DNA from 3 places in the Shewanella sp. YLB-07 genome. Region 1 is predicted to be linked to each of the others. Evidence: predicted binding sites of a transcription regulator. Region 1 holds the regulator's gene; each other region holds the start of a gene.
The links. Region 1 encodes sigma-54, which starts transcription at its own class of promoters, with help from an activator protein. Its sites were predicted from a motif close to GTTGGCACGNNNNTNGNNT; they were not measured.

Region 2: FS373_RS05125 (DUF3192 domain-containing protein) is a predicted target of sigma-54. The motif match lies at 1,369-1,387, and genes of this name have one in related genera.
Region 3: FS373_RS12975 (P-II family nitrogen regulator) is a predicted target of sigma-54. The motif match lies at 3,337-3,355, and genes of this name have one in related genera.

What each region holds. Positions count from the first base shown of each region.
Region 1 is NZ_VOQB01000011.1:107,148-111,693, forward strand. It holds gene mgtE (magnesium transporter) at 1-179, opposite strand, end outside; gene FS373_RS21725 (HPr family phosphocarrier protein) at 279-554, opposite strand; gene rapZ (RNase adapter RapZ) at 547-1,395, opposite strand; gene ptsN (PTS IIA-like nitrogen regulatory protein PtsN) at 1,392-1,835, opposite strand; gene hpf (ribosome hibernation promoting factor) at 1,838-2,125, opposite strand; gene FS373_RS21745 (RNA polymerase factor sigma-54) at 2,340-3,824, opposite strand; gene lptB (LPS export ABC transporter ATP-binding protein) at 3,978-4,546, opposite strand, start outside.
Region 2 is NZ_VOQB01000002.1:282,145-286,690, forward strand. It holds gene syd (SecY-interacting protein) at 1-124, shown strand, start outside; gene FS373_RS05115 (Zn-ribbon-containing protein) at 176-949, opposite strand; gene FS373_RS05120 (hypothetical protein) at 949-1,278, opposite strand; gene FS373_RS05125 (DUF3192 domain-containing protein) at 1,427-1,798, shown strand; gene FS373_RS05130 (DUF2789 domain-containing protein) at 1,812-2,039, opposite strand; gene FS373_RS05135 (GNAT family N-acetyltransferase) at 2,212-2,856, shown strand; partial or broken gene FS373_RS05140 (Mpo1-like protein) at 2,862-3,038, shown strand.
Region 3 is NZ_VOQB01000005.1:232,463-237,008, reverse strand. It holds gene pepA (leucyl aminopeptidase) at 1-565, opposite strand, end outside; gene lptF (LPS export ABC transporter permease LptF) at 788-1,900, shown strand; gene lptG (LPS export ABC transporter permease LptG) at 1,897-2,955, shown strand; gene FS373_RS12975 (P-II family nitrogen regulator) at 3,400-3,738, shown strand; gene FS373_RS12970 (ammonium transporter) at 3,751-4,546, shown strand, end outside.

The DNA of each region.
Region 1 (4,546 bases):
AGTTGCCATAAGACCTGACGCGTTCTTGGCGGAGATGATTCTAAAATAAAGGCCACATCCGATGCTGCCATATCATGGAGCATGTTTCTGACATGAACAAACATACCATTACCAAGGGCTTGGGTAAGCTGATTTAGACGTTGATCGGTTGTTTCACTGTCTAGCACTTCTTTCGGCATAGTGGACCCTCCTTTGGTTGTGTTTGATAGTTTGCTTTAGATTAGGGTTAGCTAATTTGTAAAAGAAAGGGCGAATATAGTGAGAGTAAAAGGTTAGGGTTAACTTGCTTCATCGAATTTTGCATCGACAAGTGCACATATTGCATCTAGCGCAGCATCGGCATCCTGACCTTCACCGAGCAGTGTGATGGTTTTTCCCATGCCAGTTTCTAGCATCAATAAGCCTAACACACTGGCAGCAGAGGCCTCCTTCTTTCCCTGCACTATGGTTATCTCGGCGTCAAACTCGGACGCCAGGATGGCGAGTTTAGTTGCGGCTCGGGCATGGAGGCCGAGTTTATTACATATGGTGACCTGGCGTTCTAATTTAGTCATTACTCAATTCGCGATGACGCGCCTGAATCTTATGCTTACTGTTACTAAATAGCTTAGCTAATTGCTCTGTGACATAAACAGATCTATGTTGTCCGCCAGTACAACCTATGGCGATGGTAAGGTAGCTACGGTTATTTCTTTCAAGATGAGGTAACCAGGTTGCCAGTAAGTTTTCTATTTGCCAGATAAATTTATTGACTGTGGGTTGTTGGCTCAAAAAAAGTTGAACCGGCTCATCTAGCCCTGTCATGGGTCTTAGCTCCGGTTCCCAATGGGGGTTTGGCAAGAAACGAACGTCAAACATGAAGTCTGCCTCGGCTGGCATCCCGTATTTGAAGCCAAAAGATTCGAAGTTAATGACCAACTCTTTATCGATACTGCCTAGGAGAATTTCACGGATCTTGTCACTCAGGTCGTAGATATTGAGGTTTGATGTGTCTATGTAATGATCGACCATCTTAGACACGGGTTCGAGCAGTTCTCTTTCATGCTCTATCGCCTCTTTAAGAGACGTCTTAGTGCGGGATAGTGGGTGTAATCTTCGGGTTTCACTGTAACGTTTCAGCAGTACCTCATCGCTCGAGTTCAAGAAGAAACTGAGTAATTCTGTGCCTTCGGGGAGGTTAGCAAACTGCTTCTCTAGCTCTTTGTCTTGCTCTGATATATTACGCACGTCGACACTAATGGCTACGAGTTCTGTACTGCCTTTGAGTTGTTCGAGCAAGGTATCCATTAGTGGCAGAGGAAGGTTATCGACACAGTAGTAGCCAAGATCTTCTAAGACCCTGAGTACGACAGATTTTCCCGAACCGGAACGACCGGACACCATCACCAGTTTCATTGTGTTATCACCTGATAGAGTTCTGACTCATCTTGAGTTTTTCGTAACTGTTTCACAATATGCTTGTTATTGAGTTTCTCAGCCATGGATGACAGAGTACTCAAGTGCTGCTCACATTGATCCGCAGGGACTAAAAGTGCAAATAGTATATCTACAGGTTGCTTATCAATGGCGTCGAAGGAGATAGGCTCTTCGCACTTGATTAATACAGCAACCGGTTGACTTATATTGCTCAACCTACCATGAGGAATCGCAATACCATTACCTATACCTGTGCTTCCCATTTTTTCCCTCGCCAAGAGACTTTCAAAAATCTCTTGTGAAGATAGGGTTGGGTACTGGACAGCGGCAAGATCGCTGATGAGTTCCAGTACCTTTTTCTTACTGCCCGGAGTGGCGCAAGTTGTACATTCCGGCTGCAGGATGGTGCTTAATTCCATTATTAATGCTTTGTTAGCTTCTCTTTGTGTTTAATAACCTGACGGTCGAGCTTATCAATCAGGGAGTCGATAGCGGCGTACATGTCAGCGTTCTCTGACATAGCAAAAACCTCACCACCGGCAAGGTGGAGTTTAGCTTCGGCTTTTTGCTGCATTTTCTGAACATTTAAAATAACGTGTACATTATTGATCTGATCGAAATGTCGTTCAAGCTTAGTGAACTTTTCTTCGACATATTGCCTTAGCGATGTAGTGATCTCTATATGGTGTCCAGTTAGGTTTATTTGCATAGAAATACTCCTCCAGTGTCCAATTTAACTCTTAGGTAGGTTGTAGAAAAATCTTTCGGGATTTAACTCACAACATAATTCCCTGTTATACCAGGAGTTGAGCCTAAGGGTTATCGACTACAGGCTGCTTCTGGTGATTAGCGCTCAACATGAGCGCTAATCAGGTCGTGGCTAAGTAGATTTTTCTATTTAGGTGACGACCTTACTTCCTTCTTTATAAACTCTTACGTTGATTCGATGGTGGAATCAACATGGCTTCACGATACTTAGCTATGGTGCGCCTCGCGACCTGAATTCCCTGCTCTGCTAATAGCAAAGCCATCTTACTGTCGCTGAGTGGTTTCTGTTGATTTTCGGCTGCAACCAGCTTCTTTATGAAAGCACGAATGGCGGTAGATGAACACTCGCCGCCATCATCGGTCCCCACATGGCTGGAGAAAAAGTATTTCAGCTCAAATATGCCCCTCGGGGTATGCATATATTTTTGTGTGGTGACACGGGATATGGTGGATTCGTGCATCTCTACGGCTTCGGCTATGTCGTTCAATACCATAGGTTTCATGGCTTCTTCACCGAATTCGAAGAAGCCCTGTTGGAATTTAACTATGCAGTTTGAGACTTTCAGTAAGGTCTCGTTGCGGCTCTCTAAGCTCTTGATAAACCACTTAGCCTCTTGCAGGTGACCACGAATAAACTGACTATCTGATTGATTCTTGGTACTTTTCACCATGGATGCATAATGTTGGTTGACGTTGATCTTCGGCATATTGTCTGGATTTAACTCAACCATCCAACGACCTTTCTTCTTGGTCACAGTGACATCTGGGATGACATACTCATCTTTACCTGGAGTAATGGCGAGTCCTGGGCGGGGATTAAGCGTTTGGATTAACTCAATGGCGACTCTGAGATCATCTTCCTTAAGCTTAGTCTTACGCATTAACTGGCGGAAATCACGTCCTGCGATCAGATCCAGATGATCTTTGATAAGGAGCCTGGCATTATCTATGTGGGGGGTTGTATCTGCGTATTGTGCCAGTTGAATCAAGAGACATTCGCTGAGGTCCCTGGCTGCTATGCCGATAGGATCGAAGTGTTGGATACGTTTGAGGACGGCTTCAACTTCATCCTGTTCAATTTCTGGATCACCCATGGCCTCGAGAATATCTTCAACACTTTGGGTGAGATAGCCCCTCTCATCAATGGCATCTATGATGGCGGTCGCTATGGCGAGATCATTATCAGAAAACGGTGTCAGGTTCTTCTGCCATTCGAGATGCTCATACAAACCTTCGCTGGTCTCGCCTTGGAAGGGCATATCATCGTCGCGCATGGCACCAGAACTCGAGTTCGGAGACGCGGTATAGACTTCATCCCAAGTGGTGTCCATGGGGAGCTCTTCTGGCATGGAATCTTGGGTTATTGCCTCTGAGGTTTCAACCGCAGAGCTGTCGATTGGACCATCACCTTCGCCATCACCCGTGGCGTTAAAGTCTTCTGCGTCTATGGTCTTATCTTCACCATTGACTGGGGGGTCAACCTGTTCTTCATCTAGTTCGAGAAGGGGGTTGGAGTCTAACGCTTGTTGGATTTCTTGTTGCAGTTCCAGCGACGATAGTTGCAATAGACGTATAGCCTGCTGCAGTTGTGGTGTCATGGTTAACTGCTGACCCATTTTAAGCTGGAGTGACGCTTTCATTTACCGCTATTCCCTTCATTGTAATTATAAAATGAGAAAGCCTGCTTTGACTTGTTTGGGGTTTCTCTGAGCCCCTGGACCTTAGGCTGAGTAAGCCGAGTGTCGATAAATACTCATCCCTTAATGCGCGTTAAGAATGAGTCTCTTGATTAACTATAGCTTGAATTGTTCACCTAAGTACACAGCTCGTACTTGCTTATTGTCCAAGATCTCGGCGGGTGTACCTTCAGCGATTAAATTTCCGTGACTGACTATGTAAGCTCGCTCACATACGTCTAAAGTTTCACGCACATTATGGTCAGTGATCAGTACACCTAAGCCGCGACTCTTAAGCTGCTCGATGATTTTTTTAATGTCGATAACCGAAATAGGATCCACCCCTGCAAAGGGCTCATCGAGGAGAATAAACTTAGGGTTAGCTGCCAAGGCTCTGGCTATCTCGACGCGTCTGCGTTCACCGCCCGAGAGTGCCATGCCTTGGCTGTCACGAATATGGGTAATATGAAACTCTTCCAGAAGGCTCTCGAGTTGTTCTTCCCGGGTGTTGTTATCTATATCTGAACGTGTCTGTAGTACCGCCATTATGTTATCCCTAACCGATAACTTCCTAAAGATGCTCGCCTCTTGAGGCAGGTAACCTATGCCTTTTCTTGCCCTCAAGTGCATAGGATCTAAGGTCAGATCATCATCATCGATTAAGATCCTACCTTTATCACTCTGTA
Region 2 (4,546 bases), on a different contig from region 1:
TGCCCAACTAACCCCTAGAATTGCGCCTCCTGAGCTTCATATCGAGGAGCCTATGCCTGAGTTGGACCATCCGGGAATTTGGAATCGGTTTAAGTTAATGTGGCGAAACCTGCGCGGTAAGTAACAAGATATTATGCGCGAACTCTTGGGGGTTATTGGACCTCATTGCTTCTAGCTAAAGATGATCCCAAGAGATGTTTGACACGATTCGGCAGCTGTCACAGCGAAAGTGGAACATGTCTAATAAAGGTTCATCGAGAAGCCAGTTTTTATTGCCACAACGGGGGCAGGGGCGAGTTTTCTCGCTTGCTAGATTATCTCCGCCGACACGATAGAGGTAATAATAGGTTGGGATTCTTGTTAAGTATTCGATGCGACCTCTCAGATCCCAGCCTCGGCGAAATAGATCACTCGACGTAGACGTTAACTCCTCTAATGCTGCAAACTCAGCTTTTGTTGCTGCAGCCATCTGCAGTTCGTCACAGGCTTGCCACTCAGTTTGCCAGCGAATGATGCGTTTATGATCGCCATTGAATGTTGCTGGCAGCTGGTAGAGTGGGATGGGCTGCAAGGTATCACCGTTTCGTACTGGTGAGCACATGTGCACATAGCTGGTATAAACAAGCTGCCAACTTGGTGTTTCAGAGCTGCTGATTTCTGAATTGATGTCTTGACCTATGTATTTTTCTCTCGGGGCGAGTATTTTTGACTCTGTCAGTTCGACGAGTGCTCTTTCAACCCATGGGCTGTTAAAACGTTTCGCTAAACTACTTTTCTCTGGCATCAAGAGCCTGACTCTAAACTCTCCATCATTGAATGCCACGGCGAATTCACGGCCTAAAATTTGCCCATTGGCTCTATAAGCTTCGAGTAACCCATTAATTGTTTTTTCGGCTGCTGTTATGGTGGTGTTGTCAAAACATTCAAATCTTAATTCAACAACATGCATTATTTTTTCACCTTCATTTTATGGTTTTCAAGCTGTTCTAATCGAGAATTAAGGTTTTGGTAGGCTAGTTTTAATTGAGTAAGCTCTGCTTTTAACTGATCAAGTTCGGACTTACCTTCATCAGGGACGACCGCTGCATGCATTTTACCCTGACTCGGGATCTTCTCTATTGAGCTAGCATCCATCGCCCTAAATTGCTGCAGGCCCTGGATCAGTATGGGCATAGGAATACTGTTGCCAATTTTTGTTTTGATCAGTGCAAGGCTAGGTTTTTTTCCTGCAATCGATATCGATTTAGCCGCTACCAATATTTGTTCTATTGGGCTCATAGTTGGTTATCTTTCTCACTTGTTTAGTAAATGTGACCAGTATGATCTGAGTTTACTACATTAAATCCTTATTTAACAAAAGGATGTATTATTGGCTTGTTTTTTGCTTTCTCTGAGGTTATCTATAATAAAGAAACAGGAAGTCATAGTGAAAACAAATTTAATTGGTTTGGCATTAATTGGTATTACAAGTTTAAGCTTATCTGGCTGCGTACTCAATATTGGTGATGGGGAATCGGGATGGAATGGTCAAGAGGGCTGGGAAGAGACTCAAGATACCAATCGTGAAAACTTGGCTAGATTAAGTCTGGGTATGACTCGAGATCAAGTTACCGTCTTGATGGGAACTGCAGATTTTAATGAAGCCTATATTGAGAAAGACAAAGAGGTTCATGTGCTGTTTTATCGCACACAGCGTAACAAGGGGGATGGTAAAACCACAAAAGATGAATGTACTCCTGTGGTTATCAGCAATAATACCCTTGTAGGCTGGGGAAATATGGCCTACAAAAATATCTAGTTAGTAAACTAAATTACCTAAGTTGGGCGTCTAAATGATCGATTAACTCAGACCATTGGGCGTCCTCTTCAATTGCCTCTTTTAAAAAGCTCTTCTGAGAATCATTCCAAAAATCAGCCTGACAGAGCAGAACGTTAGCGGGTACCGTATGATTTGCGATAAATGTGTTAATACTTTGTTCGCTATTATCTAATCCTAATTGATCAAAAAGATGACTAAGATCTTGAGGTGTGGTGTCCATATTGTTGGTTTCCTATCGCTTATCTGAATAACACAGGTGGCTTAAATATTAGTATGGATCAAACTTCATTAAATTGACGGATAAATAGCGCTTTATGATTAATATTTACACGCTTTAACTTGCTTGCTACATTGGTTGTTAATTGATTTAGATCAAGGGATAACTTAAACCGATGGCAACAGATAATCAAACATTAGAAACCTATCGAGCGGTATACCTTACGGCTGAAGATCTTCGTGTGGCGGCTTCGATACTTTATAACGCCTACCACGATGACCCTTTTTTTATTGAATCATTTCATTCTGGTGATCTTGCCATGTATGAGCAAAAGCTCAGAGGGGCGATTAGGGAGGAGTTAAATGAATTGTGGCAACAAGAACAGACGTTAATTGGGTTATTTGAGGGAGAGCGAATGCTCGGGGTAGCATGTATTGTGTCTCAGCAGCTGCCTCTGGGGGAGTCTCGATATTGGCATTGGCGGTTAAAGATGCTTATCAGTACCGGTTGGCAATCGACACAAGCCTTGATTAAGAAAGAGTCCTGTTTGTTAGAGCACCTGCCGAGTCCGAATTGTGGCATTTTACAATTTATTGCAGTGTCGCCTATTGAACAGAAAAAAGGCTTAGGTAGTAAGTTGGTGCAAGCGGTTTTGAGTTGGTGTGATGAGCAACCAGAAATGGATGGTATTGGTGTTTTTGCTAGTGAACAGCAACATGCTCAGTTGTTTAGCCTGCATGGTTTTACCGCCCTAGAGACTCTCTTTATCGGTAAGGTTGAGGGAGAGTTATTGTTTTATCGAGGGCAAGATAATGAGTAATCCTTTTTAGTGGCAATTTCCACTTGCTTATACTTCTGCCGGTAGTGGGCTATGGTTTTGCTTGGGTGGGTCATTTCATGTTTGAGAAAAACCGCCCGGCAACTTTTCAACATCCGCTTTATAGTTTTTTGGCGGACTGGGTGATGTTAGCTCAGAGAGTCTCACCATTATTTAAAAGATAAACTAGCAGCATGCCTCAATAGTCTGTTAGTACCAAGATTACTGCGATAAGTTATTTTACCCATTACCCATTACCCATTACCCATTACCCAGTGGGCTATTCACGAATATTCAAAATATGTGAAGTAAACATCGTCCTGAGTCTCTGTGAGATATCTCTTACATCCATGTGGGACAAAGTGGTGTGAAATTCACTGTTCATTTTTGCGGATAAAACTAACTATTAAAATTCAAATGGTTATTGGTTTTCCTTTGCTTTTTTTGTGAATGTGATTTTATTGTTTTTCTTACAGCAGGAGTATATAGCTGTCATTACAATTATCATTCTTATTAAGTTAATAGCAGAACGCTTATTGATTTCAGGATGAAACCTAATCTGTTATTAGACATTTTTACAGGGATGTAATGAGCATTTAAATGGACAAGATAGCTGATATGCAGCTCGCACTTCGAAGTGAATAATTGGTCTAATTTTGAATGTGATTTCATGGATAGATTAAAGGATGACTCTCGAGAAGAGAGGGGGACACACTTAAGGATTGAGTATGATTTGGTATAAGGATTACCAAATAAAATGGACCCAGGGAAGAGAAAGGGAGCTAGATAATTAAGGATGATGCAGGGAGCAAGTAAGTTAGCAGGATAGCTAAAAAGTATAAGTATCGGGCACGCCTAATGGTGTGCCCTTTCTTTTGCGCGTGTTCCGTCCAGAGTTAGGTTTACACTTTTCGAATCATGCAAAATATAGTATCGCCAATATTCTGGTCTTCATCTTTATTTGCTTTCGTTAGTGTGAGACATCTCTCACATGAATGTAAGACAAGAGAATTTTTTTGTCATGGTTATGCTACATGGATTGGGGTATTCTGTTTTAAAACAATGCCTTGGTGTTGTCATTGTTGTGTTTTTTAGTTAGCGCTAATCTTGGTGTTTGGTATTTGAACATTATTATTATTAAGATCATCTAGAATTTAACTCGTACAAGGAAATGTATGAAGTGAATGGATACAGTGATCAGGAAGATCGACAGTGGCAGAGGAAGCGTCACTGAAAGGATTCAGTCATGGATGAGGCGCTTTAGGATTGAGCGTCGCTATCAAGGAAGCCAGATTATCCAGGATGGAAAGATTTGCAATCTGGAAGATTGTATACACGGAATGTACTGAAAGGAATCGACAAGGAAGACTTTAGGGACACGCTCAAGGATGAGTCTGCTCGGTTAATGGATTATCGAGTAAATGGAGTAGTATACGGATAGTAAGTACGATATACAGGGATGGATTTTAGGGACACGCTCAAGGATTGAGTCAGCTCGGTTAATGGATTATCGAGTAAATGGAGCAGTATACGGATAGTAAGTACGATATACAGGGATGGATTTTAGGGACACGCTCAAGGATTGAGTCAGCTCGGTTAATGGATTATCGAGTAAATGGAGCAGTATACGGATAGTAAGTACGATATACAGGGATGGATTTTAGGGACACGCTCAAGGATTGAGTCAGCTCGG
Region 3 (4,546 bases), on a different contig from region 1:
CACGACAAAGATGCATACCGGCTGACACGGCCATACCGTGTTCGATTGCGCGCTCACCCACGGCCAGTTCACGGCGTGTAGGTACATTGAAGACTAGCTTACGTAGCGGACGGCGAGTCTCACCCTTATTGGTCTTCAATACATCGAAGTTGTATAGGCTGTTCTGTGTAGTTTCAACGGCTTCACGAACTTTCCAGTAAGTATCACGGCCCTTCACGTGCAGTTCAGTTAGGAAGCAAACGGCTTCCATTGAACCAGTTTCGTTAAGCGTAGTGATGGTTTTGTTGATGATCTGCTTGTATTGACGCTCATCGAGCTCGCGTTCTTTACCACAGCCAACCAAAAGCACACGTTCACTGAGAACATTAGGCACATGATGTAAAAGAAGCATCTGCCCTGGCTTGCCTTCGAGATCCCCACGACGAAGTAAGTTGCTAATGTAGCCCTCACTAATTTTATCAAGCTGCTCAGCAATACCCGATAGGCGCCTTGGTTCATATACGCCAACCACTATACAGGCTGAACGCTGTTTTTCCGGACTACCGCTCTTAACGCTAAACTCCATGAGCTCTCCTAGATTCTTAAAGACAAATTTTATTATTTATTAGATAATGTCTGCTTGTGCCCCAAAACGGGCCTAAATTTGGTACATCAAAGTTTATTTTTTTAGGTGTTTTCATACCATATTTAGTTAATGGCTGGTTACAAAACTACCAAAAGTAGACAGTCTACATGAAAGTTAACCTGATACCAGCATAATTATAAGTTTAGGGACCGGATCCAGCCTGTGATTGTATTTAGATATTTGATTAGAGAAGTTTTCAAGGCACAAATAGCCGTTCTTACAGTACTTTTAGCTATTTTTATAAGCCAACATTTTGTTCGTGTACTCGCAGATGCATCTGACGGAGAATTTCCTGCTTCGTTAGTCATGACATTATTGGGTCTTAATTTACCTTATCTGGCAGTTTTGGTGATACCGCTGAGTTTATTTCTCGGTATTTTAATGGCTCATGGCCGAATGTATGCCGACAGTGAAATGGTTATTCTTCACGGCGTGGGAGTGAGTGAGTGGTACATCACTCGAGTGACCCTGTTGTTGGCCGTAGGCAATATGATTTTTACCGGTATGCTGTCGATTTATGTGACACCTTGGGCCGAAGAGAAGCAGAATCAGGTACTCGAGCATGCTCAGTCAGAAGCGGGGCTGGCAGCCATCACTCAGGGACGTTTTCAAACCAGTCCCAATGGCAGAGCCGTGCTTTTTGTCGAACGAATTGGTCGCAATAACGAGCTGAAAAAGGTGTTCGTAGCACAACTACCAGACCCAGATGATGAATCAGGTATCAGTAATATCGTCGTTGCCGAAGGTGGTAAGGTCATCGAGGATGAGACTGGTGGTCAGCGCTTGCAACTGAGTGACGGTGTGCAATACCAAGCGACGCCTAAGCAAGTGGATTTTCAGATCATCGAGTTCGGCAGCTACCAGATGCAGATCAAGGAGCAACCGGTCGATGAACGCCGTCGTAAGCTCTCCGCCATGCCTATTAAAGAGCTGATGGATATAGAGGGACCCGCGGCAACGGCTGAATTTCATTGGCGTCTGGCCATTCCTTTAGCTATCCCCTTAATGACCCTTATTGCCGTGCCTATGGCCAGGGTTAATGTGCGTCAGGGCAAGTTCGCCAAGATGTTCCCGGCAATTCTACTCTATCTGGGGTATTTTGGTCTGATGATTGCTGGGCGTAAAGCGCTGGAAGACGGCGTGATACCTGAGTATCTGGGGATGTGGTGGATACATGCATCCGCCCTCTTCATGGGGATACTGCTCTTAGGCAAAGAGCGTCCTTCCGGTGTTAAACTGAGCGGGATATTTAAGCGCAAGAGGGTCAGTGCGTGAAAATATTAGATTTATATATCGCCAGAACTTTAGTCAGCAGCTCGGCCCTGTGTCTGCTTATTCTCACCGGTCTGTCTGGCATTATAAAATGGGTGGATCAACTTCGTGTCGTAGGTCGTGGTAGCTATACCATGCTAGATGCAGGCATCTATGTGCTGTTTCTTATTCCTCGTGATATCGAGATGTTCTTCCCTATGGCGGTATTACTCGGCGCTTTGATCGGTATGGGTATGCTGGCGTCGGGGTCGGAACTCGTGGTGATGCAGTCTTCTGGCTTGTCTCGCTTTCAAATCACCCTGTCGGCAATGAAGACTGCCGTGCCACTCATGCTGATGATTATGGTGCTCGGTGAGTGGGGAGCGCCGGCGGCGGAAAGGCGCGCTAATGAACTGCAAGCATTCAAGGTATCCGGTGGCAGTCTGATCAAATCGAGTCGTGGGATCTGGGCAAAAGATGGTGATCTGTTCGTCAATATCGGCGAAGTGGAAAATATTAACAGCCTGCGCAATATTACCTTGTATGAGTTTGATAGCACCTTGACCTTAGTGAAGACAATACATGCCGAGCGCGGCGTATACTCAAATGATCACTGGCGTCTTATCGATGTCAGGCAAACAGATTTGACCAAGGACAAGGTGACACTGACCGACCTGACCCTGTATCGCTGGGATTCGACACTGACACCAGATAAGTTGAGTGTCGTCTCGGTCAAGCCCGAATCACTCTCTATTCAAGGTTTGATGGGCTACTTGGACTATCTTAAGTTGAACAATCAAGATTCTGGCCGTTATGAGTTGGCGTTGTGGCGTAAAGTTATGCAGCCCGTCACCGTTGCTGTGATGATGTTGGTGGCGCTCTCATTCGTGTTTGGTCCCTTGAGAACCGTGACCATGGGCGCTCGGGTGTTGTTGGGGGTTATTGCCGGTTTTACCTTCTATATCAGCAGTGAAATCTTCGGACCTCTGACTCTGGTCTATGGCTTGCCTGCCTTCCTCGGCGCCGTGATGCCGGCAGTGATATTCAGTAGCGTAGCGATTTATTTTATTAGAAAATAAATACCAGAATAGTCTTAAGCTATAAGTTGTTAGCCATAAGAGATGGCCCCCTAAAAACATGACACCTTATGTAAACGGTAAGGTGTAATTAAAAAAAACTGCGTAAAACCTCTATTTCAAAATCCACATTCTAAAATCAAAAACTCCCCCTATGACATCCGTATCTTAGTCAGCTAATCAGCTAATTCTCTATTGCTCTATTGCCTTTGGGGCTCATTCAATTTAACTCCCGTTACAGGTTGGCTATAGCCATGACAAGCCCAAGTATTTGCGTGCGCTATATTTGTGCGAGGTCCGAATATTCGCACTCGTTTGGTGCATTTGTATTCGATGGTATTTGCCTGGATTTTATTAACTCATTAAAAGTTAATGGTTTGTTGACTTGGCCTGATGATTGAATAGTTAAAATTAGAAATAAATAACCAAAATACCTTGGAGGTCAGAATGAAACTGGTCAGCGCTATCATTAAACCGTTCAAATTGGACGATGTCCGCGAAGCAATTGCTGGTGTGGGTATAGAGGGGATGACAGTTACTGAAGTTAAAGGTTTCGGTCGTCAAAAAGGGCATACCGAGCTGTATCGAGGCGCCGAGTATCAGGTGGACTTCCTCCCTAAGGTTAAATTAGACATTGCGACCAAGGCCGAGAATCTTGAGTTGTTAATTGAATCGATTACCAATGCTGCCCGTACCGGCAAGATTGGAGATGGCAAAATTTTTGTCACCGACCTAGAACAGGTTATCCGTATCCGTACGGGCGAGACCGATAGCGAAGCATTATAAGGGAGAAGCGTGATGGAAGATTTAGCCAAATTAGGGGTGACAGTTTCTGAATTAAGGTTCGCTCTGGATACCTTTTATTTCTTGATTTCTGGTGCGTTAGTCATGTGGATGGCGGCCGGTTTTGCCATGCTGGAGGCCGGACTCGTACGCTCCAAAAACACCACAGAAATTCTCACCAAGAATGTGTGTCTGTATTCGATTGCCTGCGTGATGTATCTGATCGTGGGATATAACATCATGTATGTCGATAACGGTGAAGGTGGCTGGTTACCTTCTATCGGTACATTTATTGGCAGTCAAGCCGATGATGCAGATCATGCACTCGAGTCTGATTTCTTCTTTCAGGTGGTGTTTGTCGCTACCGCTATGTCCATCGTTTCCGGTGCGGTTGCCGAGCGCATGAAACTATGGGCTTTCTTAGCTTTCTCTGTCGTAATGACAGCCTTTATTTATCCAGTTGAGGGTTATTGGACCTGGGGCGGTGGCTTCCTGTCTGAGGCTGGATTTGTCGATTTCGCCGGCAGTGGTATCGTTCATATGGCTGGTGCGGCTGCAGCGATTGCCGGCGTTCTTTTGTTGGGTGCCCGTAAGGGGAAATATGGGCCAAATGGCCAAATCAACCCAATCCCGGGGTCAAACTTACCTATGGCGACTCTGGGTATGTTTATACTGTGGATGGGATGGTTTGGCTTTAACGGTGGCTCACAGTTACTGTTATCCGATACAGAAAACGCAACCGCGGTGGCTAAAATTTTCCTTAATACCAATTCTGCGGCGGCATTTGGCGCAGTGTCGGCACTCGTCGTCT